Regions from separate parts of the Nocardioides taihuensis genome, predicted to be linked through region 1. Evidence: predicted binding sites of a transcription regulator. Region 1 holds the regulator's gene; the other holds the start of a gene.
What was found. The regulator LexA, encoded in region 1, represses DNA repair genes until DNA is damaged. The targets are predictions, from matches to a motif close to TCGAACANNTGTTCGA.
Positions count from the first base shown of each region.

Region 2: a site for LexA is predicted at 8,185-8,200, ahead of ACFPGP_RS03990 (alpha-ketoglutarate-dependent dioxygenase AlkB). Genes of this name have one in related genera too.

Region 1 covers NZ_JBHSKD010000018.1:72,246-87,399, reverse strand. The annotation lists gene nrdR (transcriptional regulator NrdR) at 116-613, opposite strand; gene ACFPGP_RS14325 (hypothetical protein) at 981-1,346, shown strand; gene ACFPGP_RS14320 (hypothetical protein) at 1,434-2,141, shown strand; gene ACFPGP_RS14315 (mismatch-specific DNA-glycosylase) at 2,131-2,640, opposite strand; gene ACFPGP_RS14310 (LysM peptidoglycan-binding domain-containing protein) at 2,777-3,211, opposite strand; gene ACFPGP_RS14305 (SDR family NAD(P)-dependent oxidoreductase) at 3,459-4,247, opposite strand; gene ACFPGP_RS14300 (GNAT family N-acetyltransferase) at 4,308-5,084, shown strand; gene ACFPGP_RS14295 (ABC transporter ATP-binding protein) at 5,184-6,095, shown strand; gene ACFPGP_RS14290 (ABC transporter permease) at 6,092-7,717, shown strand; gene lexA (transcriptional repressor LexA) at 7,827-8,540, shown strand; gene ACFPGP_RS14280 (MXAN_6640 family putative metalloprotease) at 8,643-10,199, shown strand; gene ACFPGP_RS14275 (alkaline phosphatase D family protein) at 10,286-12,022, shown strand; gene ACFPGP_RS14270 (alkaline phosphatase family protein) at 12,022-13,290, shown strand; gene ACFPGP_RS14265 (ATP-dependent DNA helicase) at 13,287-15,154, opposite strand, start outside.
Region 2 covers NZ_JBHSKD010000004.1:168,720-183,873, reverse strand. The annotation lists gene ACFPGP_RS04040 (HelD family protein) at 1-961, shown strand, start outside; gene ACFPGP_RS04035 (HD domain-containing protein) at 954-1,559, shown strand; gene ACFPGP_RS04030 (DUF4031 domain-containing protein) at 1,623-1,901, opposite strand; gene ACFPGP_RS04025 (copper homeostasis protein CutC) at 1,906-2,628, opposite strand; gene ACFPGP_RS04020 (GntR family transcriptional regulator) at 2,701-3,420, opposite strand; gene ACFPGP_RS04015 (ABC transporter permease) at 3,562-6,093, opposite strand; gene ACFPGP_RS04010 (ABC transporter ATP-binding protein) at 6,097-6,864, opposite strand; gene ACFPGP_RS04005 (SRPBCC family protein) at 7,006-7,452, shown strand; gene ACFPGP_RS04000 (hypothetical protein) at 7,529-7,885, shown strand; gene ACFPGP_RS03995 (hypothetical protein) at 7,928-8,119, opposite strand; gene ACFPGP_RS03990 (alpha-ketoglutarate-dependent dioxygenase AlkB) at 8,222-8,851, shown strand; gene ACFPGP_RS03985 (LemA family protein) at 8,861-9,424, opposite strand; gene ACFPGP_RS03980 (DUF2207 domain-containing protein) at 9,471-11,228, opposite strand; gene ACFPGP_RS03975 (MFS transporter) at 11,318-12,616, shown strand; gene ACFPGP_RS03970 (SRPBCC family protein) at 12,603-13,376, opposite strand; gene ACFPGP_RS03965 (FAD binding domain-containing protein) at 13,384-14,238, opposite strand; gene ACFPGP_RS03960 (xanthine dehydrogenase family protein molybdopterin-binding subunit) at 14,235-15,154, opposite strand, start outside.

The DNA of each region.
Region 1 (15,154 bases):
GGACTACTTCCATGGTGGCCCGTGCCACCGACATCTCTGGTCGCACCAACGAAGGCGTTGGTGCGCCCGGCGTGGACTGCGCTTCCCCACACAGCCCACGCCGGGCGGTCTGTGGTCAGCCCGTCGCGGCGGGCTGGGGTGGTGGTGCGTCGTCGACGTACGCCGTGGCGCGCTCGGCGCGCAGCATGGCGATCTCGTCCTCGAAGTCGTCCGCGCTCTCGAAGGCGCGGTAGACGCTCGCGAAGCGGAGGTAGGCGACCTCGTCGAGCTCGCGCAGGGGGCCCAGGATCGCCAGGCCGACCTCGTGCGCGGGGACCTCGGCGGCGCCGTCGAGGCGCAGCGCGTCCTCGACCGCCTGGCCGAGGCAGGCCAGGTCGTCCTCGGACACCGGGCGGCCCTTGCAGGCCTTGCGGACGCCGGCGACGGCCTTCTCGCGGTTGAACGGCTCCGTGGCGCCCGACCGCTTGAGCACGGTCAGCTGCATCTGCTCGATGGTGGTGAACCGCTTGGAGCAGGCCGAGCACGTGCGGCGCCGGCGGATCGAGGCGCCGTCGTCGGCGACCCGGGAGTCGACCACGCGGGTGTCGGTGCTGCGGCAGTAGGGACAGTGCACGGTGGACCTCCTCCCCCGGTCGTCGGTTGCCGGCATCCGGGCGCGCCACAGAGACCCCTGGAGGGCCTGTGGTGGCTGTGGATAACTGGCGGCTCTCTGTGTAGAACACCCGGTCACCTGTGGGGCTTCCGCATCCCACCTGTGAACTAGATGTGGATAACTACACCGGTGTAAGTACTAGATGTTGTGGTTACCGTACGCCGCGCGGGACAGCGGTGCAAGCGCCTCGGCAGGGTGGGTTGCGAGCCAGGTCACACGAGCCGCAAAGCCGCAGGTCAGGGGCGGTGACCCCGGTGAGAAATAGTCCGAACGGACTACGCGTGTCGCACCGTCCGCACATCGGTGGTGCGTGGGTGATGATGGTCGGGTGGCGAGGGGAAAACGGGCGGGAGCGCGTCGGAAGGCGTCGTTCGACTGGCGCGTCGCCCTGCTCGCCGTCGGGGTCACGCTGACGGTCATCGCGTGGGGCTACCTGGTGAGGTCGGCCATCGACTTCGGGACCACCGCGCGGGGCGGCGACAGCCGCGCCTGGATCTTCCTCGGCGCGGCCTCGCTCGGGGCGGTGGCCTGCCTGTTCGTCGCGTTGATCATGGTGGCCCAGATCCTGCGCCGCCTCGGGATCACCCGGGGCGAGGACGACGAGCACGAGCTCGACGACGCTCCCGACGGGGAGCACCCGCCCGAGCTCCCGCGGCCGGCGCGGCCGCCGGGCGGGCGGCGGCGGGCCTCCTAGGCGTCACCGCAGGTCCAGACGGGCTGGCAGGCCACCACGGGGCAGGCGTAGAAGCGGGACATCCGTCCCCGCCACCGAGGAGCCCCCATGCGCCCGTCCCCCAAGCCGCAGTCACGCACGCTCACCGTCCTGCTCGCCGCCGTCGTCCTGGTCGGCGGCGCCAACCTCGCGGCGTACGCCGCCAACGGCAGGCCACTGCTGATCGGCCAGAGCAACACGGGCACGAAGGCCACCACGCTCGAGAACACCCGGAAGGGTCCGGCCCTCGTCCTGACGAGCAAGGGCAAGGGCCCCTCGTTGAAGGTCAGCGGCCAGGGCACCGTCACCAACCTCAGCGCCGACCGGGTGGACGGCTACGACGCGCGCGACCTGATGACGACCGCCTACCGCTACGGGATCCCGAGCAGCGGCCCGTACGACGGCGAGATCGCCGTGACGTTCCCCGGCCTGCCGGAGGGCCAGTACCTGATGGCGTACTCGATCATCACCTCGACCAACGGCTCCGGGACCCAGTGCTACGCCCGCCAGTCCGACGGAGCGACCACGGCCCAGGCGATGAGCTGGTCGGCGAACGCCGGCGGCTACAGCTCGAACAACGCGACGGCCCTCGTGGACACCCGCGGGGACGCGGGGCCGCTGACGCTGTACTGCTACGGCGTCTTCTCGTTCTACTCCGGAGCGGGCGACGCGGAGTCGACCGTCGCCTTCACGCCGGTCGACTCGATCACCCAGGAGTCGGTCGGCCTCCCCGCTCGGGCCAGGGCTCGAACGACCTCGGGTGGGGTCACCCGTTGACGCCGGCGAGCGCGGCCAGGTCGCGCCACCAGGAGAGCCGGTCGGGGCGGCCGTCGTAGTCGCGGCGCTGGTTGGCGCCGCTGGTGCCGGGCAGCACGAACACCGGCGCGCCCGCGACGTCCCACCCGGCCTCGCCGAGCTGGGGGCGGCGGAGTCCGAGGGCGCTGGCGACGCCCTGGGCCGCGGTCTTGCTGGCGAAGGCCAGCCACTCGGGCTGCCAGCGCTCGACCTTGGCGACCAGCTCGTCGACGTCCCAGGTCGGCGGGGAGGTCGAGATGTGGCGCACGACGTCGGTGAGCCCCAGGCCGTACGACGGGAGCCGGACGTCGTCGGCGGGCTCGAGCTCGGTGGGGGTCAGGCCGCTGCGGTGGAGCATCTGCCAGAAGTTGTTGCCCGGTCCGGCGAAGAAGTGCTCGCGCACCTTGGTCGACTCCGCGCAGGCCATGCCGCAGAAGACGATGCGGGGCTCGGGGGGCACGAGGTCCGGGAGGATCTCCACGGGTCAGTGGTACCACCCGGCCCAGGACGTGAATCGGGGCGGAGCCGCCTCTTCCCCAGGAGCGGCCCCGCCCCGTCTTCCCGTGCATCCGCCGGCCGGGGTCGAAGCGACCGGCGGAGGTCTGTGTCAGTCGGCGTCAGTCGGTGGAGCCGTCGAGGGGCACCCGGATCTTCTGGCCGGCAACGAGCATCCCCGAGTCGAGGGCGTTGAGCCGCTCGATGCGCTCCACCATCGCGCCGGTGTCGCCGTCGGTGGCGGCCTCGTCGGCGATGTCCCACAGGGTGTCGCCGTAGCCGACGACGACGGTGCGGGTGGGCTCGGGGGTGCCGGGCTGCTCACCGGCGACCGAGGCCGCGCCCCACACGACGCCGAACGCGAGCACGAGGAACAGCGAGCCGAGGAACACCACCAGTCGGCCGCGACGGGTCAGCCGGACCTGGCCCTGCACCGGTCGCGGCGCGGGCCGCTGGGGCCGCGCGGTCGGGCGCGCCGGCCGGGCCGGACGCGGCGCGCGGACCGGCTGCGCGTCGGTGGCGGGCTGGAAGGCCGGGCTGAGGGTGAGGGTGCTCATCGTTGGCTCCTGGGGAAGTGATCGTCCGTGTCGTTCGGGAGTCTGGGACCGACCACCGACAACCCGGTCCGGGCTGTCTGTCGAGCAGACGTTCGATCGAACACGTGTGCGACGTTAGAGCAGGTGTTCGAACGAATCAAGGAACACGCCGAACAGATGTTCGAACGATTCGAACGTCAGGACCGTGGTCCCGACGAGCTCGACCGGCGGAGCGGGCCGTGGTCCCGGCGAGCCGGACCGACGGCGGCTACGCCTGCTTCGCCAGCGTCCGCCGCCCCAGGGCGACGAACAGCGGCATCCCCTTCTGGGAGATCGAGGGCGCCACGGCCGTGGCCCGCACGAGGAGTCCCCGGTGGCGGGGCACCGAGCGGACGACGCGCCGGCCGCCGAGCAGGTCCACGGCCTCGCGTGCGACCTCCTCGACCGGGAGGATCCGCCCGCCGGAGTGGGCGAGCTGCGTGCCCAACGAGCCGGCGGTGTGCCCCTCCACCAGCATCGCGGTCTGCACGACGTCGGGACACAGGGCGTGCACCCGGACGTTCTTCGGCGTCTCGGCGTCGACCGACATCGAGATCGACACCACGGCGGCCTTGGTGGCGGCGTACACGCTGTAGCCGGGCACCGGGCCGAGCCCGGCCAGCGAGGCGGTGTTCACGATGTCGCCACCGTCGGGTCCGAACGTCGCCAGCGCCGCGCGCATCCCCCACATGGTGCCGAGCACGTTGACCTCGACGAGGCGGCGCACCTGTTCCTCGGTGTTCTCCGAGAGCCGGCCGTCGTCGCCGACGCCTGCGTTGTTGAACCACGCCCGCAACCGGCCGTGCCGGCTCGCCTCCTCGGCCACGGCGGCGTGCGAGGCCGCGTCACGGATGTCCTGCTCGAGGCCGGCGAGCGCGCCGATCTCGGCAGCCGTGTCGGCGGCCATGGCCCCTTGGACGTCGGTGACCACGACGCCGTGGCCGCGGGCGACCAGCTGCTCGGCGATCCCGCGGCCGATGCCGCGGGCGCCCCCGGTGACGACGCAGACGCTCTCCATGGCGGGAGTCAACCACCCGATGACGGTCCCCGCGGTCGCTGACCGCCCTACGGTGGCTGCATGCCAGACCACCGGGTGGCCGCCGTCGAGGACAACCTGCTCGACTTCTTCGGCAGCTGCGCCGACCTCCCGGTGCTCACGCGCGAGCCGTGGGACGACGTGGCGGCGTACTGCTCCCCGGTTCCCTTCCCGCTCTTCAACGGCATCACCGGCGCCCGGTTCGCTCCGGGCCAGGAGACCGACCGGGCGCGCGCCGTGCTGGAGCGGTACGTCGCACGGGGGTTGCCCGCGTTGTGGTGGACGACCCCCTCGACCAGCTCCCCGGCGCTGGAGAGGGTCCTCGTCGAGCACGGCTGGACGCGGGAGGACGTGCCCGGCATGCACCTCCCGGTGGCCGCCCTCGTCGACCGACCGCCTCTCCCCGGAGTCGGCCTCACGACGGTCGACCTGACCCGGTCGCCGGAGCCGTTCGTGTCCACGATGCTGGCGGGCTTCGGCATGCCGCCCGAGCTGGCCGGGGACTTCGGGGCGGTCTTCGGCCACCTCGACCCCGACCGGTGTGTGAACGTGGTCGCGACAGTCGACGGCGAACCGGCGGCGACCGCGACGGGGTGGCGCCAGGCAGGGACGATCGGCGTCTACAACGTGGCGACAGTCACGGACCACCGGGGGCGGGGCCTGGGCAGCGCCATCACCGCTGCCGTCGTCGCGATCGGCCGCGAGCGCGGGGACACCGACGCTGTGCTCCACGCCAGCGAGATGGGGCGGCCGGTCTACGAGCGGATGGGATTCGCCGCGGTGTGCACGGTCCCGCAGTTCGTCTGGCTACCTTCCTGACGCGGTCGTGCCCTTTGGCCCTGCCCCTCCCCCGCCTGCTGCGTTGTGATGGGAGGTGAGGGGTCGGTCCGGCACGCCTGTGGATGACGGGAGAGCCCGATGGCAGCAGTGATCTCCACCCGTGGACTGGTGAAGGACTTCGGCCCCCGCATCCGGGCGCTCGACCACCTCGACCTCGAGGTCGGGGCGGGCGAGGTGCACGGGTTCCTCGGCCCCAACGGCGCCGGCAAGACCACGACCATCCGGGTGCTGCTCGGGATGCTGCGCGCCGACGCGGGCGACGTACGCCTGCTGGACGGCGACCCGTGGCGCGACGCGGTGACACTGCACCGCCGCCTGGCCTACGTGCCCGGCGAGGTGAACCTCTGGCCCAACCTCACCGGCGGCGAGGTGATCGACCTGCTGGCCAGCCTGCGCGGCGCGACCGCGACCACCCGGCGCGACGAGCTGCTCGAGCGCTTCAGCCTCGACCCGACCAAGAAGGTGCGCGCCTACTCCAAGGGCAACCGGCAGAAGGTGGCGCTCGTCGCGGCGTTCGCCTCCGACGTCGAGCTCTACCTGCTGGACGAGCCGACGTCGGGCCTCGACCCGCTGATGGAGGCGGTCTTCCAGGAGGTCGTCGGCGAGCTGCGCGCGGACGGCCGCAGCATCCTGCTCTCCAGCCACATCCTCTCCGAGGTGGAGGCGCTCTGCGACCGGGTGACGATCATCCGCGACGGCCGGGCCGCGGAGTCCGGCACGTTCGAGGAGCTGCGCCACCTGACCCGCACCTCGGTCGCCGTCGACACGCGGCACCCGCTCCCCTGCGTCACCACGTGGCCCGGCGTCCACGACGCGCAGGTCCACGACGGCCACGCGGAGTTCAGCGTCGACCCCGCCGAGCTCAACCACGTGCTCGCGCGGCTGGTCGTGCAGGACGTCACCGCGCTGACGACATCGCCGCCCACGCTGGAGGAGCTCTTCCTGCGCCACTACGACACCGAGCCGACCGAGGTGGGGGCGCAGCCGTGAACGGCTTCACCGGTACGCCGCGCCTGGTCCGGCTCGCCCTGCGCCGCGACCGGTTCGTGCTGCCAGCATGGCTGCTCGGCATGGCCGCCTTCCTCGCGGCCACCACGGCGATGTTCGAGGACAGCTACACCCGGCACCCCGAGCTGCTCGTCCCCGACACCCTGATCGTCGTCGAGAACCCGGGCATGCGGGTGCTCGGCCTGGTCACCGGCCCCAGCGTGGGCGGCTACACGATGCACCGCGACGGGCTGACGCTTATGGTCCTCGCCGCCGTGCTGAGCGTGCTGACGGTCGTGCGGCACACGCGGCAGGCCGAGGAGCTCGGGCGCGAGGAGGTGCTGGCCTCCGGTGTCGTCGGCCGGTACGCCTCGCTGGCCGCCGCGGTCCTCGTTGCGGCAGCGGCGGACGTCGTGCTGGCGCCGCTGCTCGGACTGGCCATGGTCGTGGCGGGGCAGCCGGTCGCCGGGTCGATGGCCGCCGGCGCCTCGGTGGCGCTGGTCGGCCTCGTCTTCACGGGCGTCGCGGCGATCACCGTGCAGCTGTCCTCGACGACCCGCGGCGCGACCGGGACGGCGAGCGCGGTGCTGGGCGTCTCGTTCCTGCTCGCGGCGCTGGGCAACATGCTCGGCACCGTGGACTCCGCCGCCCTCCGCGTCACCAGCGCGTGGCCGGCGTGGCTGTCGCCGATCGGCTGGGGCCAGCAGGTGCGGCCGTACGGCGGCGACTCGTGGTGGCCGGTCGGGCTCGCGGTGCTGGTGGCCGCGGCGCTGGTCGGGGTCGGCGTCGTCCTCTGCGGCCGCCGCGACGTCGGCAGCGGTCTCTGGCCCGAGCGCACCGGCGCGGCGCACGCGAGCCACGCGCTGCTCAGCCCCACCGGGCTGGTGTGGCGGCTGCAGCGGTCCGCGCTGGTGGGGTGGGCCGTCGCGATGCTCGGCTTCGGCCTCGTCTTCGGCGCCCTGAGCGAACAGGTGCAGGGCCTGACCGGCGACGCGGCGGAGTGGTACGAGACCTTCGGCGGCGACGTCGACGTGCTGGGCGCGTACTGGGCCTCGATGGTGCAGATCGCCGGCACGGCCGTGGCGGGGTACGTCGTCGCGCTCCTGGTGCGGCTGCACCACGACGAGTCGCAGGGCGTGCTCGAGCCGGTGCTCGCGGGCAGCGTCTCGCGCCTGCGCTGGCTGGGTGCGTACGCCGTGAACGCCCTGGTCGGGGCGGCGCTGCTGATGCTGGTCTTCGCCGGCGCGATGGCGGCGACCGGTGCCGCGGCGGTCGGCGGCGGCGCCGAGCTGGCCGGCGACCTGCTCGCCGCCGCTCTCGTGCAGCTGCCGGCGATCGCCGCGCTGGGGGCGGTCGTCGCACTGGTGGTGCTGGTCGTGCCGCGGATCGCCGTCGGGCTGTCGTGGCTGCTGTTCGTGCTGGTCGTCATGGTCGGGCCGATGTTCGGCCCCTCGCTGGGGCTGCCGGCCTGGGTCTGCGACCTCTCGCCGTTCACCCACGTGCCGAACGTGCCGGCGGTGCCGGTCGAGGTCGTGCCGCTGGTGCTGCTGGCGCTCGTCACCGGCGTCGTCGCGGCGGCCGCCGGCGCAGCGCTGCGCCACCGCGACCTGTCGCTGCCGGCGTGACGCGCCCCGACACGCCGTTCGAACAGGTGTTTGAAATCGACTGCGTCCCGCCACTAGGTTGAGGGGACCAGCCGTGGACCCTGCACAGCCGACCGGGAGGCATCAGCCGATGGCGAAGAAGACCGTGACCGAACTGCCCGACGGGCCGGCCGACGCCACGGGGCTGACGCCGCGCCAGCAGCGGATCCTGGCCCACATCAAGGACTCGCTCGACACCCGCGGCTACCCGCCCAGCATGCGCGAGATCGGCGAGGCGGTCGGGCTGACCAGCTCCTCGAGCGTGGCCCACCAGCTCAAGACGCTGGAGCAGAAGGGCTACCTCAAGCGCGACCCCCACCGCCCGCGCGCGCTGCAGGTCTTCCTGCCCGACGCCGCCGCGAGCCGGCGGGCGGTCGGCAGCGCCGAGGAGTCGGCGTACGACGAGACCGGCGTGGGCGACGCGATGCCCGCGGCGTCGTACGTCCCCGTCGTGGGGCGCATTGCCGCCGGCGGGCCGATCCTGGCCGAGGAGCGGGTGGAAGACGTGTTCCCGCTGCCCAAGCAGCTCGTCGGCGACGGGCAGCTGTTCCTGCTCGAGGTGCGGGGCGACTCGATGGTCGACGCGGCGATCTGCGACGGCGACTACGTCGTGATCCGCCAGCAGCCGACCGCCGAGAACGGCGAGATCGTGGCCGCGATGATCGACGGCGAGGCCACCGTGAAGACCTTCCAGCGCAAGGCCGGGCAGGTCTGGCTGCTGCCGCACAACGACTCCTACGAGCCGATCGACGGCACCCACGCGACCATCCTCGGCAAGGTGACGGCGGTCCTGCGGCGCGTCTGACCGGCCCGACCCCGGATCACCTTCCGGTCACGACCCGGGGGTCGGCTGGCGCCGTGTCGGCGCGGGGCGGTTGAATCAGGCGTCCACGAGTCAGGAGACCGGATGCCCTCGCCCCGCCAACACCGCGCCACACGCCTCACCGCCGCCCTGTCGGCCGTCGCCCTCGGCCTCGGCCTGGCGCTCGTCGCCGGCGCCGGCCCCGCCGCCCAGGCCGCCGACCGACCCGACGTACCGACGCCGGCGCAGCAGGCACTGGCCCGGGCGCAGGCGCTGTTCGACGGCACCCCGGCCACCGACCGCTCCGGCGGGGCCGCGTCCGGCCCGGCCGACGCGACGCTCGCGCTGCGTGACCTGTGGGCCCTGCGCGGCCAGCTGACCGGGGCCGACCGCGCCGCCGCCGACGCACTCCTGGCCAGGCCCGCTGCCAAGCGGAAGGCCTGCACGCCACGGATCTGCGTGCACTGGACACCGAGCGAGGTCAGCAAGAAGGATGGGGACAAGAACGGGCGCCCCGACTACGTCGACAAGGTGATCGGCAACGTCGACGGCGTGCACCGCCACTACGTCAAGGCCGGCTACCGCGCGCCCAAGAGCGACCACGGCCGCGGCGGCAACAACAAGACCGACATCTACCTGCGCGATGTCGGGCAGTTCGGGCTCTACGGCTACTGCGACAGCGACGCCAAGTACTTCCCCAGCCCGAGCAACCACTCGGTGTGGGCCTTCTGCGTGCTCGACAACGATTACAAGTCGAGCCAATTCCCCCAGAACACACCTCTCGAAAATCTGCAGGTGACCGCAGCACACGAGTACTACCACGCAGTCCAGTTTGCCTACGACTTCCTCGAGGACGACTGGTTCATGGAGGCGAGCGCCGCGTGGGCCGAGGACGAGGTCTACGACGCTGTCAACGACAACAAGCAGTACCTCGCCAGCAGCCCTTTGACCCAACCCGACATCCCTCTTGACTCCGCCGCTGACATCGAGGTCTACGGCGGCTGGATCTGGTTCCGCTACCTCACCGAGAAGAACCCCTCGCTCAAGGGCGGGATGCCGGTGCTGCTGCTCCGCATCTGGCAGGCCGCCGACAGCGTCGGCAGCGGCACCGACCGCTACGGCGTGCAGGCGATCCAGAAGGTGCTGAACGGCAAGGGCAGCTCGCTGCGCGACGAGTTCGCGCGCTTCAGCGCGGCCAACCTGTTCGCGCAGACGGCGTACGACGAGGGCACGGCGCAGGCCTACCCGGAGGTGACGCCCGACTTCAACGCAGGGCTGTCCGACGGGCAGGCCTCCTCGCCGAGCGGGACGCTCGACCACCTGACGGCCGCCACGCTGAGGTTCCGGACCCAGGGCACGACCTCGGGGGCGACCCTCGCCGTGAGCATCAACCTGCCCGACACGACACGCGGCTCGGCCGCCGTGGTGACGGTGAACGGCAACGACGGCAGCCACACGCCCGAGCTGGTCGCCCTCGACGCCAACGGCAACGCCGACACCGAGGTGGCCTTCGGCGACGACGTGGTCACGTCGGTCGACGTCACCCTGGTCAACGCCAGCACCCGGTTCCGCTGCAACCAGGGCACCAACTTCTCGTGCAACGGCACCCCGCAGGACGACGGCCTGACCAGTTCCGCGAGCGTCGAGGTGCTCGTGCCCTGATGGACGGTCGGTGACCCCGGGCTGAACATCCCGGGGTCACACCGGCCAGGTCGTCACCTCGGGCCCGGGCCGCTCGTTGGCCGGGCGTGACTCCCTCCCACCCGACCCTGGACCGCCGCACCGTGCTCGCCTCGGGGGCGGCCGGCGCCGCGCTCGCCGGCGCCGCCGGCCTCGCCGCAGGCGCTCCCGCGCGAGGCGCTCCCGCCGCGGCGCGCCCGACAGCCGGGAGGCCCTCCCGCTCCGCCCCGGTCTTCGCGCACGGCGTGGCCTCCGGCGATCCTTTGCCCCGCGCCGTGCTGCTGTGGACCCGGGTGACCCCGACCGCGGCGGCGCAGCCCGGCTCGGGCGAGGGCCCGCGGGTGCGGGTGACCTGGGAGGTGGCCCGCGACGCCGCGTTCCGCCACGTCGTACGGCGGGGCGTGGTGGAGACCGGCCCCGACCGCGACCACACCGTCAAGGTCGACGTCGGCGGCCTGGCGCCGGCGACCTGGTACCACTACCGCTTCCGCTGCGGGGGCGCGACCAGCCGCACCGGCCGCACCCGCACCGCCCCGGCGCCCGACGCCATGCCCGACCACCTGCGCTTCGGCGTCGTGTCGTGCTCCAACTGGCAGGCCGGGTGGTTCAGCCCCTACCGCGGACTGGCGGCGCGCGACGACCTGCACGCGGTGCTGCACCTCGGCGACTACGTCTACGAGTACGGCCCGGGCGAGTACGGCTACGGGACGGCCGACACCGACATCCGGCCGCACGACCCGCCCCACGAGATGGTGTCGCTGTCGGACTACCGGCGCCGCCACGCGCAGTACAAGACCGACCCCGACCTGCAGCGCCTGCACGCGGCGTACCCCTGGATCGTGACGTGGGACGACCACGAGGTCGCCAACGACCAGTGGCGCGACGGGGCGGAGAACCACAGCGACGACGAGGGCAGCTACCGCCGGCGGCGCGCCCGCGCGCACCGGGCGTACGACGAGTGGATGCCGGTGCGGATGGACGGCACGGCCCGGCTCGGCGACGGCGACCGGCTCTTCCGGCGGCTGACCTTCGGCCGGCTGGCGGAGATCAGCATGCTCGACCTGCGCTCCTACCGTGACGCGCAGGTGGCCTCGGCGGTCGGCTTCCCGGTGCCGCCGGCCGACCCGGCGCTCGGCGACCCCGACCGCACGATCACCGGTGAGCAGCAGCTGCGCTGGCTGGAGGACTCGCTGTCGCGCCGGCACGCGCAGTGGAAGGTGGTCGGCAACCCGGTGATGATCGCGCCGGTCGACTTCGGCACGGTGCCGCACGACCTGCTCGACCCGGTCAACGACGTCACCGGCCTGCTCCCGCGCGACGGGCTGCCTTACAACCCCGACCAGTGGGACGGCTACACCGCCGACCGGCGCCGCGTGCTCGAGCACATCCGCGACCACGGCATCAAGGACGCCGTGTTCGTCACCGGCGACATCCACTCCGCGTGGGCCTGCGAGCTGCCCCTCGACCCCGCGACCTGGCCGCTCGGCGACTCGGCCGGTGTCGAGCTCGTCTGCACGTCGGTCACGTCCAACAACCTCAAGGACATCACCGGCTCGCCCGCGCGCACCACGAGCGTCGCGGTCGAGGAGGCGATCAAGCTCGCCAACCGGCACGTGCGGTACCTCGACTTCGACAACCACGGCTTCTCGGTGCTCGACCTGACCCCCGAGCGGGCGCAGATGGACTGGTGGGTGATCAGCGACCGGGCCGACCGCGACGCGACCATCACCTGGTCGACGTCGTGGGCGACCGCGTCGCGCACCGGCCGGGTGACGCAGGTCGACGCGCCGGTGGGTGGGGCCTGATGGCGCCCGACGCCCGGCGCACGAGCCGCCGGACCCTGCTGACCGCGGGCGGCGCAGGGCTGATCTTCTCGGCCGCCGCCGGCGCGCGGTCGTCGGCGGCAACGGCCCCCGTCGCGCGGTCCACGGTGCGGCGGGCGTACGTCGTGGTCGTCGACGGCTGCCGCCCCGACGAGATCACCCCGACGCTCACGCCGCGCCTCGCGGACCTGCGGGCGGCCGGCCGCAACTTCCCGCGGGCGACGTCGCTGCCGGTGATGGAGACCATCCCCAACCACGTGATGATGATGGCCGGGCTGCGGCCCGACCGGACCGGCGTACCGGCCAACGAGGTGTACGACCGCGCGGCCGGCGCGGTGCGCACCCTCGACCGGCCGACCGACCTGCGCAGCAGCACGGTGATCGACCGCGCCGACGCCGCCGGGCTGACCACCGGGACGGTGCTGAGCAAGGAGTACCTCTACGGGATCTTCGGCGAGCGGGCGACCTACCGCTGGGAGCCGGGGCCGCTGGTCCCGGTGTCGGGGCACGCGCCCGACGTCTTCACGATGGACGCGACGCTGGCGATGGTCGAGGACCTCGACCCGCACCTGGTCTTCGTCAACCTCGGCGACATCGACCGCTTCGGGCACGCCGACCTGACCGGCAGCGACCTGCGGCTCGCGCGCACGCTCGCGCTCGCCGACACCGACGCCCAGGTGGGCCGGCTGGTGCAGCTGCTGCACGACTCCGGCCGGTGGGAGCACTCGCTGCTCGTCCTGCTCGCCGACCACGCGATGGACTGGTCGCGCCCCGGCCGGGTGGTCAGCCTGACGCCGGCGCTCGAGGCCGACCCGGTGCTGGCCGGCAGGGTCGCGGTCGCGGACAACGGCGGCGCGGACCTCCTCTACTGGACCGGCCCGGCGGCGCTCCGCGACGAGGCGGTCACCCGCATGCGCGACGTGGCCTCGTCGGTCGAGGGCGTGCTGGTCACCCACGACCGGCGCGAGGAGTCATTGCGGCTCGGGCCCGAGGCGGGCGACGTGCTGGTGTGGTGCCGGGCCGGGTGGCGGTTCAGCGAGCCCGACGTCACCGGCAACCCGGTCCCGGGCAACCACGGCCACCCGGCGACGTACCCGATCCCGTTCTTCGTCTCGGGCGGGCACCGCGCGGTGCGGGCGGGCACGACGTCCTCGGCGCGGGCACACACGGTCGACGTGGCGCCGACGGTCGGGGAGTTCCTCGGCGTCGGCGGGCCGGCCGGGGGGTACGACGGACGCTCGCGGCTCTAGCCGCCGGCCAGCCGACCGAGGGCCTTGCGCACGAGCGCAGGGTCGGTCGTCGCCCACATCGGCGGCAGGCCGGCCTTGAGGAACCCGCCGTAGCGCGCGGTGGCCAGGCGCGGGTCGAGCACGGCGACGACGCCGCGGTCGGTGGTGGTGCGGATCAGGCGGCCGGCACCCTGGGCGAGCAGCAGCGCGGCGTGGGTGGCGGCGACCTGCATGAAGCCGTTGCCGCCGGCCTTCTCGACCGCGCGCTGGCGCGCCGACATCAGCGGGTCGTCGGGGCGCGGGAACGGGATCCGGTCGATGATCACCAGCTGGCAGGTCTCCCCGGGCACGTCGAGACCCTGCCACAGGCTGAGCGTGCCGAAGAGGCAGGTGTGGGGGTCCTCGACGAACTGCTTGGCGAGCTCGGGCAGCTGGGCGTCGCCCTGGGCGAGGGTGGTCAGGTGGGGCAGCCGCTCGCGCACCACCTCGGCCGCCGCCTCAGCCGCGCGGCGCGAGGAGAAGAGCCCGAGCGTGCGGCCCTCGACGGCGTCGACGAGGTCGACGATCTCGTCGACCTGGGCCGGGCCGAGGCCGTCGCGGCCCGGCGGCGGCAGGTGCCGCGCGACGTACAGGATGGCCTGCTGGCCGTAGTCGAACGGCGAGCCGACGTCGAGGCCGACCCACGGCAGGGCGTCGTCCGGCACGTCCTCGCCGACGGTCTCGCCGTGGACCACGCGCTCCGACGGCTTGAGCCCGACCGACGACGCGACCGCGCTGAAGTCGCCGCCCAGCATCAGCGTCGCCGACGTCATCACCACGGTCTTGTCGCTGAGCAGCTTCTCGCGCATCGGGCCCCACACCTCGAGCGGCGCCACGCACAGCCGCGGCGGGAACCGGTCGCCGCCCTCGGAGAGCCACATCACGTCGGACTCGGCGTCCTTGGCCATCCGCTCGGCGGTCGTGAAGACCTCCTGCACCGAGCCCTTGGCCTGGGTCTTGCCGGCGTCGGCCTCACCGTCGCTGTCACGGGGGTACGCCGAGAGGCAGGTGCGCGCCGCGTCGCGCACCAGCGCCAGCGCCTCCGCGAGCTGGTCGGGGACGGTGTCGAAGCGCCCCGGCGAGGCCATCGCCACCGCGTCGGCAAGGGCGTCGGCGGACTCGGCGAGGCGGTCGGCCTCGTCGCCGTCGACGTGGCGCTGCGAGCGCCGGGCCGCGCGCTCGACGTCGGCGACCGCGAGCTCGTCGGTCGCGGCCTGGGTGACCCGGGCGACGAGCTCGTGGGCCTCGTCGATCACCACGACGTCGTAGTCGGGGATCATCGGGACGCCCTCGATCGCGTCGATCGCGAGCAGGGAGTGGTTGGTGACCACGAGGTGGCTCTGGTGGGCCTCCTCGCGGGCGACCTCGACGAAGCACTCCTGCCCGAAGGGGCAGCGGGCCGCCCCGAGGCAGTCGCGGTGGCCGACGCTGACCTGGCGCCACTCGCGGTCGGTGTGGCGCGGGGCGCGGTCGCGCTCGCCGGTGCCGCCGTTCTCGGCCTCCTCCTCGGCCCAGGCGCGCAGCTCGAGCACCTTCTGGCCCAGGGACCCGACCGGCGCCTCGATCAGCGCGCCCTGGTCGTCGGGGACGCCGGCGCGGATGCGGTGGAGGCAGGCGTAGTTGGAGCGGCCCTTGAGCACGGCGTACTTCGCGTCGACGCCGGCCCCGCCGACCGCCTCCGCCAGCCGCGGCAGGTCGCGCTCGACCAGCTGGTGCTGCAGGGCGAGCGTCGCCGTGGCGACCACGACGCGGCGGCCGTGGAGCAGGCTCGGCACGAGGTAGCCGAGCGACTTGCCGGTGCCCGTGCCGGCCTGCACGAGCAGGTGGCGCCCCGACTCCATGGCCT
Region 2 (15,154 bases), on a different contig from region 1:
CGGCGACTCACCCGACGACCGCGTGCAGGACGCGGTGGCCCGCAGCGCGCCGGTGATGAAGTACGCCGCGGAGATCTGGCCCGCGGTCGACCCCGCGAAGCTGCTGTGGCGGCTGCTCTCCGAACCCGAGGCGCTGGCGGCGGCCGCCGACGGCCTCCTCGACCCCGACGAGCAGGCCGCGCTGCTGTGGGCGAAGCCGCCTCGCTCGGCCGGCACCGCGCGCTGGAGCCTCGCCGACGCCGTCCTGCTCGACGAGGCGGTCGACCTCGTCGAGCGCACCCCGTCGCTGGGCCACATCGTGGCCGACGAGGCGCAGGACCTCTCCCCGATGATGCTGCGGATGCTGGGTCGCCGCTCCTCCACGGGCTCGCTGACGGTGCTCGGTGACCTCGCCCAGGCCACGACCCCGTGGGCCACGCGCTCGTGGGCCGAGGCGCTGGCTCACCTCGGCAAGCCGGACGCGCACGTGGAGGAGCTCACCCGCGGCTTCCGGGTGCCCGGCGAGGTGATCGAGTTCGCCGCACGGCTGCTGCCCCACGTCGCCCCCGACCTCGCACCGCCGACGTCGGTGCGGCGTACCCGCGGCGAGCTGACCGTCACCGGCGGCGACGTCGTCGACCACGTCCGCGACGCCGTCGCCCGCGAGGGATCGGTCGGCGTGATCGTCCCCGACGCGCTGGTGCCGGTCACCGCCGCCGACCTGCGCGCGGCCGGCATCGAGCACGCGGTGCTCGGCGAGCGCGAGGACGACGTCGACCAGCACCTCGACCTGGTACGTGCCTCGCTGGCCAAGGGCCTCGAGTTCGACCACGTCGTGCTGGTGGAGCCGGCCGCGATCGTGGCCGCCGAGCCCGACCGGGTCACCGGCCTGCGCCGGCTCTACGTCTGCCTGACCCGCGCGGTCACCTCGCTCGTCGTCGTCCACGAGCACCCGCTGCCCGAGGAGCTGGTGGTTGGATGAGGCGGTGCACCTCCCCGACCGCTGGCCGCTCGCCGGGGCGACCGACCTGCGCGACGCGCTGCTGGCGGCGTACGCGGATCCGGCGCGCGGCTACCACGACACACGACACCTGACCGAGGTGCTCGACCGGCTCGACGAGCTCGGCGGGCCGGCCACCGCGCTGCCGGTGGTGCTGGCGGCGTGGTTCCACGACGCGGTGTACGACGGGCGGCCCGGCGCCGAGGACCGCTCGGCCGCGTGGGCCGAGCGCGACCTCCCGGGGGCCGGCGTCGACGCCGAGACCGTCACCGAGGTCGCCCGGCTGGTGCGGCTGACCGAGCACCACCGCCCCGCCGACGGGGACGTCGCGGGCGGACTTCTCAGCGACGCCGACCTCGCGATCCTCGCCGCGGGTGACGAGCGCTACGCGTCGTACGTCGCCGACGTCCGCCGGGAGTACGCCGAGGTGCCCGACGAGCTGTTCGCCCTCGGCCGGGCCGCGGTGCTGCGCGACCTGCTCGACAAGCCCCACCTCTTCCACAGCCCGACAGCCCGGGCCCGCTGGGAGGGCCGCGCGCGGGCCAACCTCACCCACGAGCTCGCCGCCCTCACCCGCTGACCCGCCGTTAGTTGACGGCGGGTCGACTATCGGACAGGTGACCCGCCGTCAACTAACGGCGGGTCAGCGTGAGGTCGCGTCGCCGGGGCGCTTGCGGCGCCGGAGGCCGGCGGCGTGGAGGCGGGCGACGAGCTCGCGCGACGAGACGGGCTCGGCACCGAGGGCGACCACCTGGTCGTAGTACTCCGACGGCACGTCGTAGTGGTCGCCGTCGAAACCGCGGGCCGGGATGCCGAGCTCGCGGGCGAAGACGTGCAGCTCCTCGAAGGAGGTGTCGCTGGCGAGGTGGGACCACCGCCGGCCGTGCCGGGAGACGTGGGGCGGGTCGATCAGGAAGGCCACGGGGTCAGGCGGTCCCGGCCCAGCCGGCGGCCTGCTCGGCCTCGTGGTCGAGCATCAGCCGCCACGAGCGCACGTGGCCCGCGTCGACGTAGGACCGGTGGGTGCCTCCCGGGCGCACCTGCGTGTCGACGTGGAACTGGCTGACGCCGGCGCGCAGGAACCACGGCACGTGCTCGGCGAGCAGCCCGCCGCCGGGCATCAGCAGGGCGGCGATCCGGGGGTCGGCGGTGGCGGTGGCCAACAGGTCGTCGTACCCGACGCCGAGACCGCGGGGCGAGCCGGACGAGCGGACGGCGACCAGCCCGGGCAGCGTGAGCAGGTCGCGCCAGGCGTGCCGGGCCTCGAGCACGTCGTCGACGGCCGGCGGGAAGGTCCACGGGACGCCGGGCAGCGCGGCGGCGAGGTGGGCGCAGACGAGGGTGTCGACCTGGAGGTCGGCGTCGAGGAACCCGAAGGAGAGGCCGTGGGCGCCGCACCCGAGGAAGTCCTCGCCCAGGCCGACGAGCCGGGTCAGCTCACCACCGGTGGTGGTCCACGAGTCGTTGAGCCGCAGCGTCACCACGACGGGGAGCTCGGTCTCGCGGCAGACCGCCGAGACCACCGAGGGTTCCGGGGACAGGCCGGCGGCGGTGACCAGGTGCAGGCGGTCGGCTCCGCCCTCCTCGGCACCCGCGACGTCGCGCGGGCCGAGGACAGTCACCTCGAGGAGCGCCGTGCTCGGGCCCATGGCAGCACTCTAGGCAGCCGTGGGGGCGCGGCGTGGGACGCGGGGACCGGGCGGGCGGGTGTCGCGGAGCGGTCAGCCCGGCGAGCCGAGCTGGACCCAGAGGGTGAACCGGTCGGCGCGGTAGACCGAGCGGGAGACCTCGACGACCTTCTCGCCGGCGAGCGCGCGGCGCGACTGCCGGAGCACGGCGGCACCCGGGTCGATCTCGAGGTGGCCGGCCTCCTCCTCGGAGGCGACGTCGGCGGTGATGGAGTCCTCGGCCCAGGTGGGACGCAGCCCGCGCGAGTCGAGCGCGTCGTACAGGCTGGTGGGCATCCCGCTCTGCAGGAAGCCGGGGATCAGGATCTCGTTGAGGTAGGCGTCCTCGATGCACATCGGGACGCCGTCGGCGCGACGCAGGCGCTTCCAGTGGATGACCGCGTCACCCTCGGTGATGCTCAGCGCCCGGGCGACGCCCGGACCGGCCTGCTCGCGGCGGGCCAGCAGCGTCTGCGACTCCCCGAGCAGCCCGCGGCGGGTCATCTCCTCGGTGTAGCCGAGCAGCCGACCGACCTCGCGGCGCGGACGGGCCACGAACGTGCCGCGTCCGGGGATCCGCTCGAGCAGCCCCTCGACGACGAGCGCGTCCATCGCCTGACGCACGGTCATGCGGGCCACGCCGAAGCGGTGCACCAGCTCACGCTCCGACGGAGCAGGGGAACCGGGGGCAGCGTCCTTCACCAAGGACCGCACGTACTCCCGGACTTGCACGTGCTTGAGCGCCCGGCCTTCGCCGACCAGCAACTCGTTCACATGGCCAGACTAGGCCAGACCAGCACCTTCGTCCTAGGGATGCACAACTCCTTCACGTTGCAGAGGTCACAGGCGCACCCCTCGCGCGGCCGGGCGGCGTCGCGGTACGGTGCCCGGCTTTGCGCAGGTCAGGCGCGGTTTTCACTCGGTGTAGATCGCGCGGAGGACGTCGAGCCGGGCCGCCCGGCGCGCCGGGAAGACCGCGGCCAGCACGCCGACGAGCACCGACAGGCCGAGGAAGAGGCCCAGCTGCACCCACGGCACGCTGATCACCTCGAGCCCCTCGTCGCGCAGCGAGTACATCAGCGCCACCCCGAAGCCGACGCCCAGCACGACCCCCAGCAGCGCGCCGAGCAGGGAGATCACCACCGACTCGAGCGTGACCATCCCCCACAGCTGACGCCTGCTCACGCCGATCGCGCGCAGCAGCCCGACCTCGCGGGTCCGCTCGATGATCGACAGCGCGAGCGTGTTGACGATGCCGAGCACCGCGATCACCAGCGCCAGGCCGAGCAGCGCGAAGATCACCCGCACCAGCTGGTCGATGGGTCCGCGGCGCTCCTCGGCGAAGGCGTCCTGGTCCTTGACCGTGACGACCGGGTTGTCGGCGACCACCGCGTCGAGGTCGGACTGCAGCCCGGGCCGGTCGTCGGTGAAGAGGATCAGGGCGTTGTCACCCGGCGTGAACTTCGAGGTGTCCAGGGTCTGGATCGTGGTCAGCACCGGGTAGAAGACGAGCGGGTTCTCCTCGTACGTCGCGACCACCCGCCAGCTCACCGGGCCGGTCGGCACGTTCCAGCGCATCGTGTCGCCGACCTGCAGGTCGTTGTCGTCGGCGTACCCACTGTCGAGGGCGACGGTGCCGTCGGCGAGCTCGGCGAGCGAGCCGTCCACCGCCCGCAGCTCGAGGTCACCGGTCGCCTCGGGGTCGATCGCGGAGAGGCCCTCGGTGTCGCCGTCGTGGTCGGCCATCACGAAGCGCTCCCGCACCACCCGCTCCACGCCGTCGACGGCGGCCATCTGGTCGGCGACCTGCGGGGAGAACGGCTGGGCGAAGACGTTGCTCACCACGAAGTCGCCGACGAAGTTCTCCGCGATCGACTGGTCGACGCTCGACTTCGCCGAGTCGCCGACGATCGCCATCGTGGTGCCGAGCGCGAGGCCGATCATCAGCGCGGACGCGGTGGCCGTCGTACGGCGCGGGTTGCGCAGCGAGTTCTCGCCGGCGAGGTTGCCGATGCTGCCGAAGAGCCGGGCGTAGAGGGCGCTGGCACCGAGGAGGAACGGGTGGCTGATCACCGGCGCCGCAGACGCGACGCCGAGCAGGATCGCCAGCACCCCGGCGCCGACGAACCAGCCGGCGTGCGGCACGCCCGCGAACAGGCCCAGGCCGAGCAGGCTGGCGCCGAGGAGCATCAGCACGACGCCGGCCACCACCCGCCGGTGCACGGCCGTCTCCGGCATCGCGATGTCGTCGCGCAGCGCCTGGATCGGCGCGATCCGGGCGGTGTGCCAGGCCGGCAGCCACGCGGCCGCCATCGTCACCAGGATGCCGACGACGTACGCCGCGACCACGGTGCGCGGCTCGAAGACCAGCGAACCCGTCAGGTCGAGACCGAAGCGGGAGAACAGGGCGCGGATCGCCAGGGCGAGCACGGCGCCGAGGCCGAGGCCGATGGTCGAGCCGATCACGCCGAGCACGAACGCCTCGAGGAGCACCGAGCGGGTCACCTGCCGCTTCGAGGCGCCGAGGGCGCGCAGCAGCGCGAGCTCGCGGCTGCGCTGGGCGACGAGGATCGAGAAGGTGTTGACGATCAGGAAGCCGCCCACCACCAGCGAGATCCCGGCGAAGATCAGCAGGAAGGTGCGGATGAACGACAGCGCCTGCAGCAGGCTGTCGGCCTGCTCCTCGGCGAGGTCGTCGCCGGTGATCGCCTCGAACCCGTCAGGCAGGCGCTGGGCGACCGCGTCGCGGAGCTCCTCCTGGCTGACGCCGTCGTCGGCGGTGACCCAGACGTCGGTGTAGGCGTCCTTGCCCTGGAGGAAGAGGTCCTGCGCGGTCTGGGTGTCGAACGCCGAGAGCGTGGCGCCGTTGAGCGAACCGCCGTCCGCGAAGTCGGCGAGGCCGACGAGGGTCGGGCGCAGCACCTCCTGCGTGCCGGCGGTGACGATGTGGACCTCGTCGCCGACGGAGTAGCCGCCGCGCTCGGCGGTGCGCTCGTCGAGCACCACCTCGTCGGGACCCTGCGGCTCGTGGCCCTCGGTGATGGTGAGGCCCTCGAGCCCGTGGCCGGCCGGCGCGTCGGTCCAGTTGCCGCCCAGCGCCGGCGGGCCGAACCCGCCGACCGCCTTGTCGTCGGTGCCGATCACGTAGACGCCGATGGCCGAGACGTTGCCGTCCACCCGGGCCGCGCCCGGCACCGACGTGAGCTGCTCGGCCGTCCGGGCGGGGACCGTGCGCGCCGTCGGACCGCCGTCCTCGGCCTGGCCGCCGACGGGGCGGACGACGACGTCACCGACCGAGGAGGCGAAAATCGCGGTGAAGCTGCGGTCGAGGGTGTCGGAGAAGATCAGCGAGCCCGCGACGAAGGCGACACCGAGCACGATCGCGAACGTGCTCATCAGCAGGCGCAGCTTGCGCCCGAGCAGGCTCTTGAGGGCGGCCTTCCACACGGCTCAGGCGCCCGTCTCGCCGGCGCTGATCCTCGCCATCTCCTCGAGCACCTGCTCGCGGTCGGGGCGGCGGAGCTCGCTGACGACGCGACCGTCGCCGAGGAAGACCACGCGGTCGGTCCACGCGGCGGCCACCGGGTCGTGGGTGACCATCACGATCGTCTGGCCGTGCTCGTCGACGCTCCGGCGCAGCAGCTCGAGCACCTCGGCGCCGGAGCGGGAGTCGAGGTTGCCGGTCGGCTCGTCGGCGAAGACGATCCGCGGCCGGCTCACCAGCGCCCGGGCGACCGCCACGCGCTGCTGCTGGCCGCCGGAGAGCTCGTTGGGCTTGTGGCTCAACCGCCCGCCGAGCTGCACGGTCTCGATCACCGCGGCGTACCACTCCGCGTCGGGCTTGCGCCCCGCGATCGCGAGCGGCAGCAGGATGTTCTCCTCCGCGGTGAGCGTCGGGACCAGGTTGTAGGACTGGAAGACGAAGCCGATCTCGTCGCGCCGGAGCCGGGTGAGCTCCTTGTCGCGCAGGCCGGTCAGCTCGCGGTCGCCGATCCACACCTCGCCGCTGTCGGCGGTGTCGAGCGCCGCGCAGCAGTGCATGAGGGTCGACTTGCCGGAGCCGCTGGGGCCCATGATGGCGGTGAACTCGTGGGCCGCGAGGTCGAGGCTGACCTCGTCGAGCGCGCGCACGAGCGCGTCGCCGCTGCCGTAGGTCTTGGTGACGTTCACGGTGCGCGCGGCGGGGCCTCCCGGCTCCGCCGCAGGGGTCTGCGTCATGGCCCCATCCTCCGGTGTCCCCGCAAGCGCCCACCACCGGGACCGTCCCGGGTCGGCCCCTGAGGGTCGCCCGGGGTCGCGTCGGGGTCGGCCCCGAGCCGGCTCCGGGGCGGGTCTGGGTCGGGTCCGTACCGTAGAGGCATGCACGTCGAACGCACCTTCACCGTCCCCCGCCCGGTCGACGCGGTCTTCGACTACCTGAGCGACTTCACCTCGACCAACGACTGGGACCCCGGCACCGTGGAGACCCGCCGCACGGCGGGCGACGGCGGCCTGGGCACGACGTACCGCAACATCTCGGAGTTCATGGGCCGCCGCACCGAGCTGCAGTACGAGACGGTCGCGCACGAGCGACCGACCACCGTGCAGTTCCGCGGTCGCAACAAGCAGGCCACGACGCGCGACACGCTGACCTTCGCGCCGTCGGCGTCCGGCTCGGGGACCACGGTCCACTACCGCGCCGACTTCGACTTCGGCACGCTCGGCAACCTGGTCGCGCCGATCCTCCTGCGGCGCAAGCTGGAGAAGCTCGCCGACGAGGTGCAGGCCGAGATGGAGCGGGTCATCCCCGAGAAGGTCGACGCGTAGCACCCGCGGTCGCACCTCGGTCGAGCCTGTCGAGACCACGTCGCCCGCCCCCTCCCCCGCACGTAGCCTCCGCAGCATGACCCACCGCAGGATCGCCGACGCCCTGGCGACGGGCGTCGCAGGCGCGCTGCTCGTCACCCTCCCCGCCGCGCCCGCGTCCGCCGCCCGCACCACCCTGCGGGGGTCGGTGCACGACGACTTCGACTCGCTCCGGGTCGGCGACCGGACCGTCACCCACGGGCGCTACCGGATCGTGGTCCGCGACGCGAGCACCATGCACAACTGGCACATCTCCGGGGAGGGCGTCGACAAGAGGACGACGGTCGGCGGCACCGGACGGTGGGTGTGGAAGGTGCGGCTGCGGCCGGGCACCTACAAGATCGTCTGCGACCCCCACCACCAGCAGATGAAGCTCCGGCTCACCGTGACCTGAGGCCGCAGCACCGACGACCAAGAACGGCGGGAGCCTGCTCACCTACCCGGAGTCGATGGTCGAGGACTGCCCGGCCCCGAGCCGGATGATCCACCACCCGGAGGCGAACGCGGCGACGGCCGCCAGTGCCTCGACGTGGTGCTCGGTCAGCGCGAGTGCCACGGTCACGAGGAGCGCCAGGTCGCCCCAGGCGTGCCTGGCCGCCGCCTCCAGGGGCGCTGCTTCTGGGACCACGACCACCTCCAGTTGAGTTTGTAGATTATGTAACTAGAGATTACCTCACGGCGCCTGCTCAGACATCGAACAGGTGTTCGATCCTGTGCTACCGTGCTGCGGGTGGACTTCCAGGGCACCCTCTTCGACGGCGGCCCGGCCACCCTGCCCGCACCCGGCGAGCAGCTGGCCGAGGGCCTCACCCGCACGCCGCTCTCCCGCGGCGCGTGGATCGACGTGTGCCGCAACTGGCTCCCCGACGCCGACGACGTCTTCGCCACGCTCGTGGCCGACGTCCCGTGGCGGGCCGAGCGGCGCCAGATGTACGACCGGGTGGTCGACGTGCCGCGGCTCGTGCACACCTACGCGGTGGGCGAGCCGCTGCCGCACGCGCTGCTGGTCGAGGCCCGTGACGCGCTGTCCGCGCACTACCTGCCCGAGCTGGGCGAGCCCTTCGTGACCGCCGGGTGCTGCTACTACCGCGACGGCCGCGACAGCGTGGCCTGGCACGGCGACACGATCGGCCGCGGGCGCAGCCAGGACACCATGGTCGCCATCGTCTCCCTCGGCGACCCGCGCCGGCTCTGCCTGCGCCCCCGCGGGGGTGGCGAGTCGGTCGCGGTCGAGATGGGCCACGGCGACCTGGTGGTCATGGGCGGCAGCTGCCAGCGCACCTGGGAGCACGCCGTGCCGAAGGTCGCGCACGCCGGCCCCCGGATCTCGGTGCAGTTCCGGCCGCTCAACGTGTTCTAGCGGCCCCGGTCAGAACTGCACCTTCGGCACCGTCTCGTTGCCCTCGGGGGCGTCGTAGAACTCCCGCTCGTGCACGTTCGCGATGCCGGTGAGGAACATCCACGGGATGGTCTGGGTGACCTTGTTGAGCGTGGCGACGGCGTCGTTGTAGTACTGCCGGGCGAAGGAGATCTGGTTCTCGGTCTCGTTGAGCTGCTTCTGCAGGTCGAGGAAGCCGGCGTTCGCCTTGAGGTCGGGGTAGGCCTCGGCGACGGCGTTGAGCCGCACCAGCGCCTGCTGCATCTCCGCGTCGGCGGCGGCCTTGGCGGCCACGTCGTCCCCGGCGGCGGCCGACTGGAGGTGCGCGCGGGCCGCCGTGACCTGCTCGAGGGTGTCCTTCTCGTGGGCGGCGTAGCCCTTGACCGTCTCCACGAGGTTGGGGATCAGGTCGGCGCGCCGGGTGAGCTGCACGTCGATGCCGCCGAGCGCCTCCTGCGCGCCGATGTCGGTGGTGCGCAGCTTGTTGAAGCCGATCACGACGAAGGCGATCACGGCGACGACGAGGACGCCGATCACGATCAGGGCAGTGGTCACGGAGCTACCTCTTCTCGGGAGTGCTGGAACATCATGCGCGAGCGGCTCACCAGGAGCCACCCCCTCCGCCGCCGCCACCGCCACCGCCGGAGAAGCCGCCCCCACCGCCGCTGCTCGAGGAGCGCTGCGTGGCCTCGTAGGAGGAGATCGCCGAGTCGACCGTGTGGGAGAAGCTGTCGACCATGCTCGAGGTCGGGTCGCCGTGGGTCCACGAGCCACCGACGGGGAAGTAGGTGGGGACGGGCGGCTCCGTGCCGGTCTCGGTGCGGTACTTCGCGGCCCACACGTCGGCGCAGCCGAACGCCACCGCCCACGGGATGTACGCCGTGTACAGCTCCTGGCGGCCCGAGAAGTCGAAGCGGTTCTCGCTCGACGGCGTCGAGAGCACGCGGTGGAAGCCGCCGACACGCGACCAGAGGTCGCGCCCCGTCGCCGTACGACGGGTGCCCGCGCCGGGGCGCAGCAGCGAGATCGCGCCCAGCCCGAACGCGGCGGGCACCAGCGCGGTCATCGTCATGTCGAGCGGGTTCCAGGTCAGCGCCAGGACCATCGCCACGAGCGCCAGCAGCACCAGCAGCCCGCCGAGGCCGCCGAGCCCGCTCGGCACGAGCAGGTTGTTGCTGCGGGCCCAGGTCTTCAGCTCGCGCTCGAAGGTGTCGACCCGGCTCTTCAGCTTCTTCCCCGCGCTCACGCTGGACGGGTCGGCGGTGAAGGTGTCCCCCGGCCCGTCGAGCAGCCGGGCGACGGTGCCGGTGACCGGGTCCACCGGCCGCCAGCCCGCGGGGCCGGCCTTGTCGGTGAGCGACCAGCGGTCGCCGTCGTGGCCGAGGGTGACCGCACCCTTCTCGGCCGCCTGGAGGATCGAGGCGACGAACGCCTCCCGCTTGATGCCCTCGGTGAGGATGTACTGCCCCTGCGCCGGGCCGATGTCGTCGGGCGGGGCGTACTGCAGCGGGAAGCCGGGCTTCGGCTCCCGCGACCGGGCCCCCAGCACGGAGCCCCAGACCCCCAGCAGCAGGGCCAGCAGCAGCACGGCCCCCAGGGCGACCGGGCCGGGCCCGAGCACGCGGTCCCAGCGCGCGCTCCACGGGCGCTGCTCGCCCTGCACCGGCGGCACGGGCACGTCCTGGGTGGTGAGCACGGTGACCGGCGTGCGGGGGGCGAGCCCCTTGGCCTTCACCACGAGCGTCTGCGTGCCCTCGCCGGCGACGTCGCAGCCCGTGGTCGAGTCCCAGCCGACGCCGCACTGCACGTCCTCGGCCGGGGCGGGCAGGTGCACGGTCAGCAGCGCTCGGTCGATCGGCTGCTGCCAGCCGCCCGGGACCAGGTTCCAGTAGAGCTCGGAGGCGCTCGCGTCGTCGGGGTCGGGGATCAGCACGTCGTCCACGCTGTAGCTGATCTCGTAGGTGTGCAGGCCGGGGTCGAGCGTCACGTACTGCGAGCCGAACCTGGCGACCTCGTAGCGCCCGCGGTCCTCCTCGAGCTGCTCCCACTCCTCGGGTTGGCCGTCGCGGGTCACCTCGATGTCCTCGGGGACCCGGCGCAGGGTCGGCGCGTTCTCGTCGGCGACGTCCCAGAACCGGAAGATGCCGTGCTTGCCGGAGGAGGGGAAGTCGACCGTGAGCGTCTCGGTGACGTCCATCCGGCCGTTCTCGCCGACGGTGAACTCCGCGTCGTACTTGCGGATCGTCGTCTCCTCGTAGGACTGGTCGGAGGAGAAGGTGACGTTCCAGAACAGTGCCGGGAGGCACGCCAGTGCGGCCACGACGGCGAGGCCGAGCACCATGCCCAGGGCGCGCTTCACAGCAGGCAGCGTAGGGCCTCACGGTCAGGAGCACCCTCGATCGGAAAACCCGGTGCCCCGTGTCGGTGGCACTTGCAAGACTCGGCGTGATGAGTGATCTGGACCAGCGCCCCGGCCTGACGTCGTTCTGGCACGACCTGCCCCGCGAGGGCAGGTTGCTGCTGTCCGTCGTCGTCTTCGAATTCCTCGGCACCGGCCTGGTGCTGCCGTTCCACGTCGTCTACCTCAACGACGTGCGCGGCTTCGACCTCGGCACCGTCGGCCTGCTGCTCGGGGTGCCGCCGCTCGTCGGCTTCCTCGTCGTCGGGCCCGGTGGCGCGGTGATCGACAGGATCGGCGCCCGGCCGGTGCAGATCCTGGCGCTGACGCTGCTGGTGCTGGGCGACCTGGTGATGGTGGTGGCCACGGAGCCGTGGGTGGCGGCGGTCGCCCTGACGCTGTCGGGCATCGCCTTCGGCGTCTCGTGGCCGGCCTGGCAGAGCCTGGTCGCCAACGTGATCCCGACCGAGCTGCGCCAGCGCTACTTCGGGGTCAACTTCGCGCTGCTCAACCTCGGCATCGGGATCGGCGGCATCATCGGCGGCTTCCTCGCCGACGTCGACGACCCGCGCACCTTCCAGGCCCTCTACCTCGTCGACGCGCTCAGCTTCACGCCCGCGCTGGTGCTGCTGCTGTGGCCGCTGCGCCACGTCGCCGGGCGACCGGTGCACGACGGGGAGGTGGCGGCGGAGCAGGTCGGCTACCTCGCGCTGCTGCGCCGGCCCGCGGTCGCCTCGCTCGCGCTGCTGAGCTTCGTGTCGTCGTTCGTCGGCTACTCCCAGCTCAACGCCGGCATGCCGGCCTACGCCACCGACGTCGGGGAGATCTCGACGCGCGGGCTCGGCTTCGCCTTCGCGGCCAACACGGTCGTCATCGTGATCCTGCAGCTCGCCGTGCTCAAGCGGATCGAGGGCCGGCGCCGCACCCGGATCATCGGCGTGATGGGCGTGGTGTGGGCCGGGGCGTGGCTGCTGCTCGGGCTCTCCGGGCTGGTGCCGGGCACCCTGGGCGCCACCCTGCTGGTGGCCGCCTGTGCGTCGGTCTTCGCGCTCGGGGAGACGATGCTGCAGCCGACGATCCCGGCGCTGGTCAACGACCTCGCGCCCGACCACCTGCGGGGCCGCTACAACGCGCTGTCGTCCGCGGCCTTCCAGCTCGCGGCCGTGATCGCACCGCCGATCGCCGGGCTGCTGATCGGGCACGGCCTCGGCACGGCGTACATCGGGGTGCTCGTCGTCGGGTCGGTGCTGTGCGGTGCGTACGCCGTGGCGCGGGTCGAGCCGCGGATCACCCCCGAGGTGAACGGGGTGCGACCCGCGGCCCGGCCTGCGATGGTCAGTCCCTCGTGACCCACCAGATGATCAGCGCCACCACCGCGACGACCGCGGCGGCCTGCTTCCAGTAGGTCTTCGCCAGGATCGGCAGCACGGTCGCCCCCAGGTCGAGCGCGTCGTCCTGCGGCGGCGCGGCGGTGCGGGCGGCGCGCGAGCCACCTGCCGACCGCGACTCCGCCGCGGGGACCGGCGGAGCCACCGGGGTGACCGGCGCGGGCCCGGCTGCGGGCTCGACGGGCTCCGCGGCCTCCTCCGGCCCGGCCGGCGCGGCGGCCCCCTCCACGGGGGCTGCCCCCGGCCGGCCAGACTCGCCGGGGGTCTCGTCCGTCCCCCCGGCGAGCCGGGTCTCGAGGCAGGCCACGAACTGGCCCAGCAGCTTGTCGGAGACGTCCTGCATCACGCCCCGGCCGAATTGCGCCGGCTTGCCGGTGATGGCGAGGTCGGTGAGCACCTCGACGTCCGTGCTGTCGCCGTCGCCCGCCATGGTCAGGGTCACCTTGGCGCCGGCGGTGCCGTTGCCGCGCTTGTCCTTGCCGTGGGCGTCGACGACGAAGCGGTGGGCCGCGTCGTCCTTCTCCACGAAGGTGCCCGAGCCGTTGTAGACGAGCGCGATCGGGCCGAGCTTCACCTTGCACGAGCCGTGGAAGGTGCCGCTCTCGTCGACGTCGTTCACGGTGGCGCCGGGGAAGCACTCCGCGACCTCGGCGATGTTGGCGAAGTGCGCCCAGGTCTCCTCGACGCCGGTCGGGACGGTGAAGCGGTGGGTCAGCTCCATCAGGCGATCAGCCCCCGGCCGCCGCGAGCACGGCCCGGCGCGTGAGCACGCCGGCGAGGTGCCTGCGGTAGTCGCTGTCGCCGTTGAGGTCGGAGGGAGGGTTGGTGCCGTCGGCGGCCTTCTCCGCCGCCGCCCGCACGCCGTCCTCCGTCACCGGCTGGCCGACGAGCGCCTCCTCGACCCCGCGGGCCCGGATCGGCGTCGACCCCATGTTGGTCAGCCCGATCCGCGCCTCGGAGATGGTGCCGCCGTCCGCCTTGACCGCCGCCGCGACGGCGACGATCGGCCACTGGTGGGCCACCCTCACGAACTTCTCGTAGTGCGCGCCCCAGCCGGTGTGCTTCGGGATGCGCACCTCGGTGAGGATCTCGTCCTCGCCGATCGCGGTCTCGAAGAGGTCGACGAAGAAGTCGTCGGCCGCCACCGTGCGGGTGCCGCCCGAGCCGGCGATCACGAACTGGGCGCCCAGCGCGAGCGTCGGGGCCCCCAGGTCGCCCGCGGGGTCGGCGTGCGCCAGCGCGCCGCCGAAGGTGCCGCGGTGGCGGATCTGGGCGTCGGCGAGGTGCTCGACGGCCTTGCTGACCAGCGCGGCGTGCTCGGCGACGAGCGCGTCGGAGCCGACCTCGTGGTGCGGCGTCATCGCGCCGATCACGATCGCGTCGCCGTCGTCGCGGATGCCGCGCAGGGTGTCGATCCGGCCGAGGTCGATGAGCACCTCGGGGGCGTTGAGCCGCATCCGGAGCACCGGGAGCAGGCTCTGGCCACCGGCGATGATCTTGGCGTCGTCACCGTGCTCGGCGAGCGCGGCGAGCGCCTCGTCGACCGAGGTCGGGGCGAGGTAGTCGAACGGTGCGGGGATCACGCGCCGGCTCCTTCCGTGCTGTCGGTGCCGGGTTCGGAGGCGTCGAAGTGCGGCATCGCCGCCCCCTCGGTGGACCCGCCGGACCCGGCCTGGTTGATCGCCTTCCACACCCGCTCGGGCGTGCAGGGCATGACGATGTCGTTCACGCCGAGGTGGCGCACCGCGTCGATGACCGCGTTCACGACCGCCGGCGTCGAGGCGATGGTGCCGGCCTCGCCGACCCCCTTCGCGCCCAGCGAGTTGGTCGTCGACGGGCTCGTCGTGTGGTCGATCTCGTAGCTGATCGTGTCGGCCGACGTCGGCAGCAGGTAGTCGACGAACGACCCGGACACCAGCGTGCCGTTGTCGTCGTAGACCGCCTCCTCCCACAGCGCCTGGGCGATGCCCTGGGTCACCCCGCCGTGGACCTGTCCCGCGACGATGAGCGGGTTCATGATGTTGCCGATGTCGTCGCAGCAGACGTAGCGGCGCATCGTGACGCCGCCGGTCTCCGTGTCGACCTCCATCGCACACAGGTGGGTGCCGTGCGGGTAGTTGAAGTCGATCGGGTCGTAGGTGGACTCCGCGTCGATGTAGGGCTCGATCCCCTCGGGGTAGTTGTGCGCCGCGAAGGTGGCCAGGGCGACCTCCTGGATCGTCAGGCCCTGGTCGGTGCCGCGGACGCTGAAGCGTCCACCCCCGAAGTCGAGGTCGTCGACGCTGGCCTCGAGCAGGTGCGCCGCGATCGGCTTGGCCTTCTCGATCACCTTCTCCGCGGCGCGCACCACCGCCTCGCCTCCGACCACCAACGACCGGGAACCGTAGGTGTCCATGCCCTTGTGGGCGACCTGGGTGTCACCGTGGAGCACCTCGACGTCCTCGAACGGGACCCCGAGCCGGTCCGCCACGATCTGGCTGAAGACCGTCTCGTGCCCCT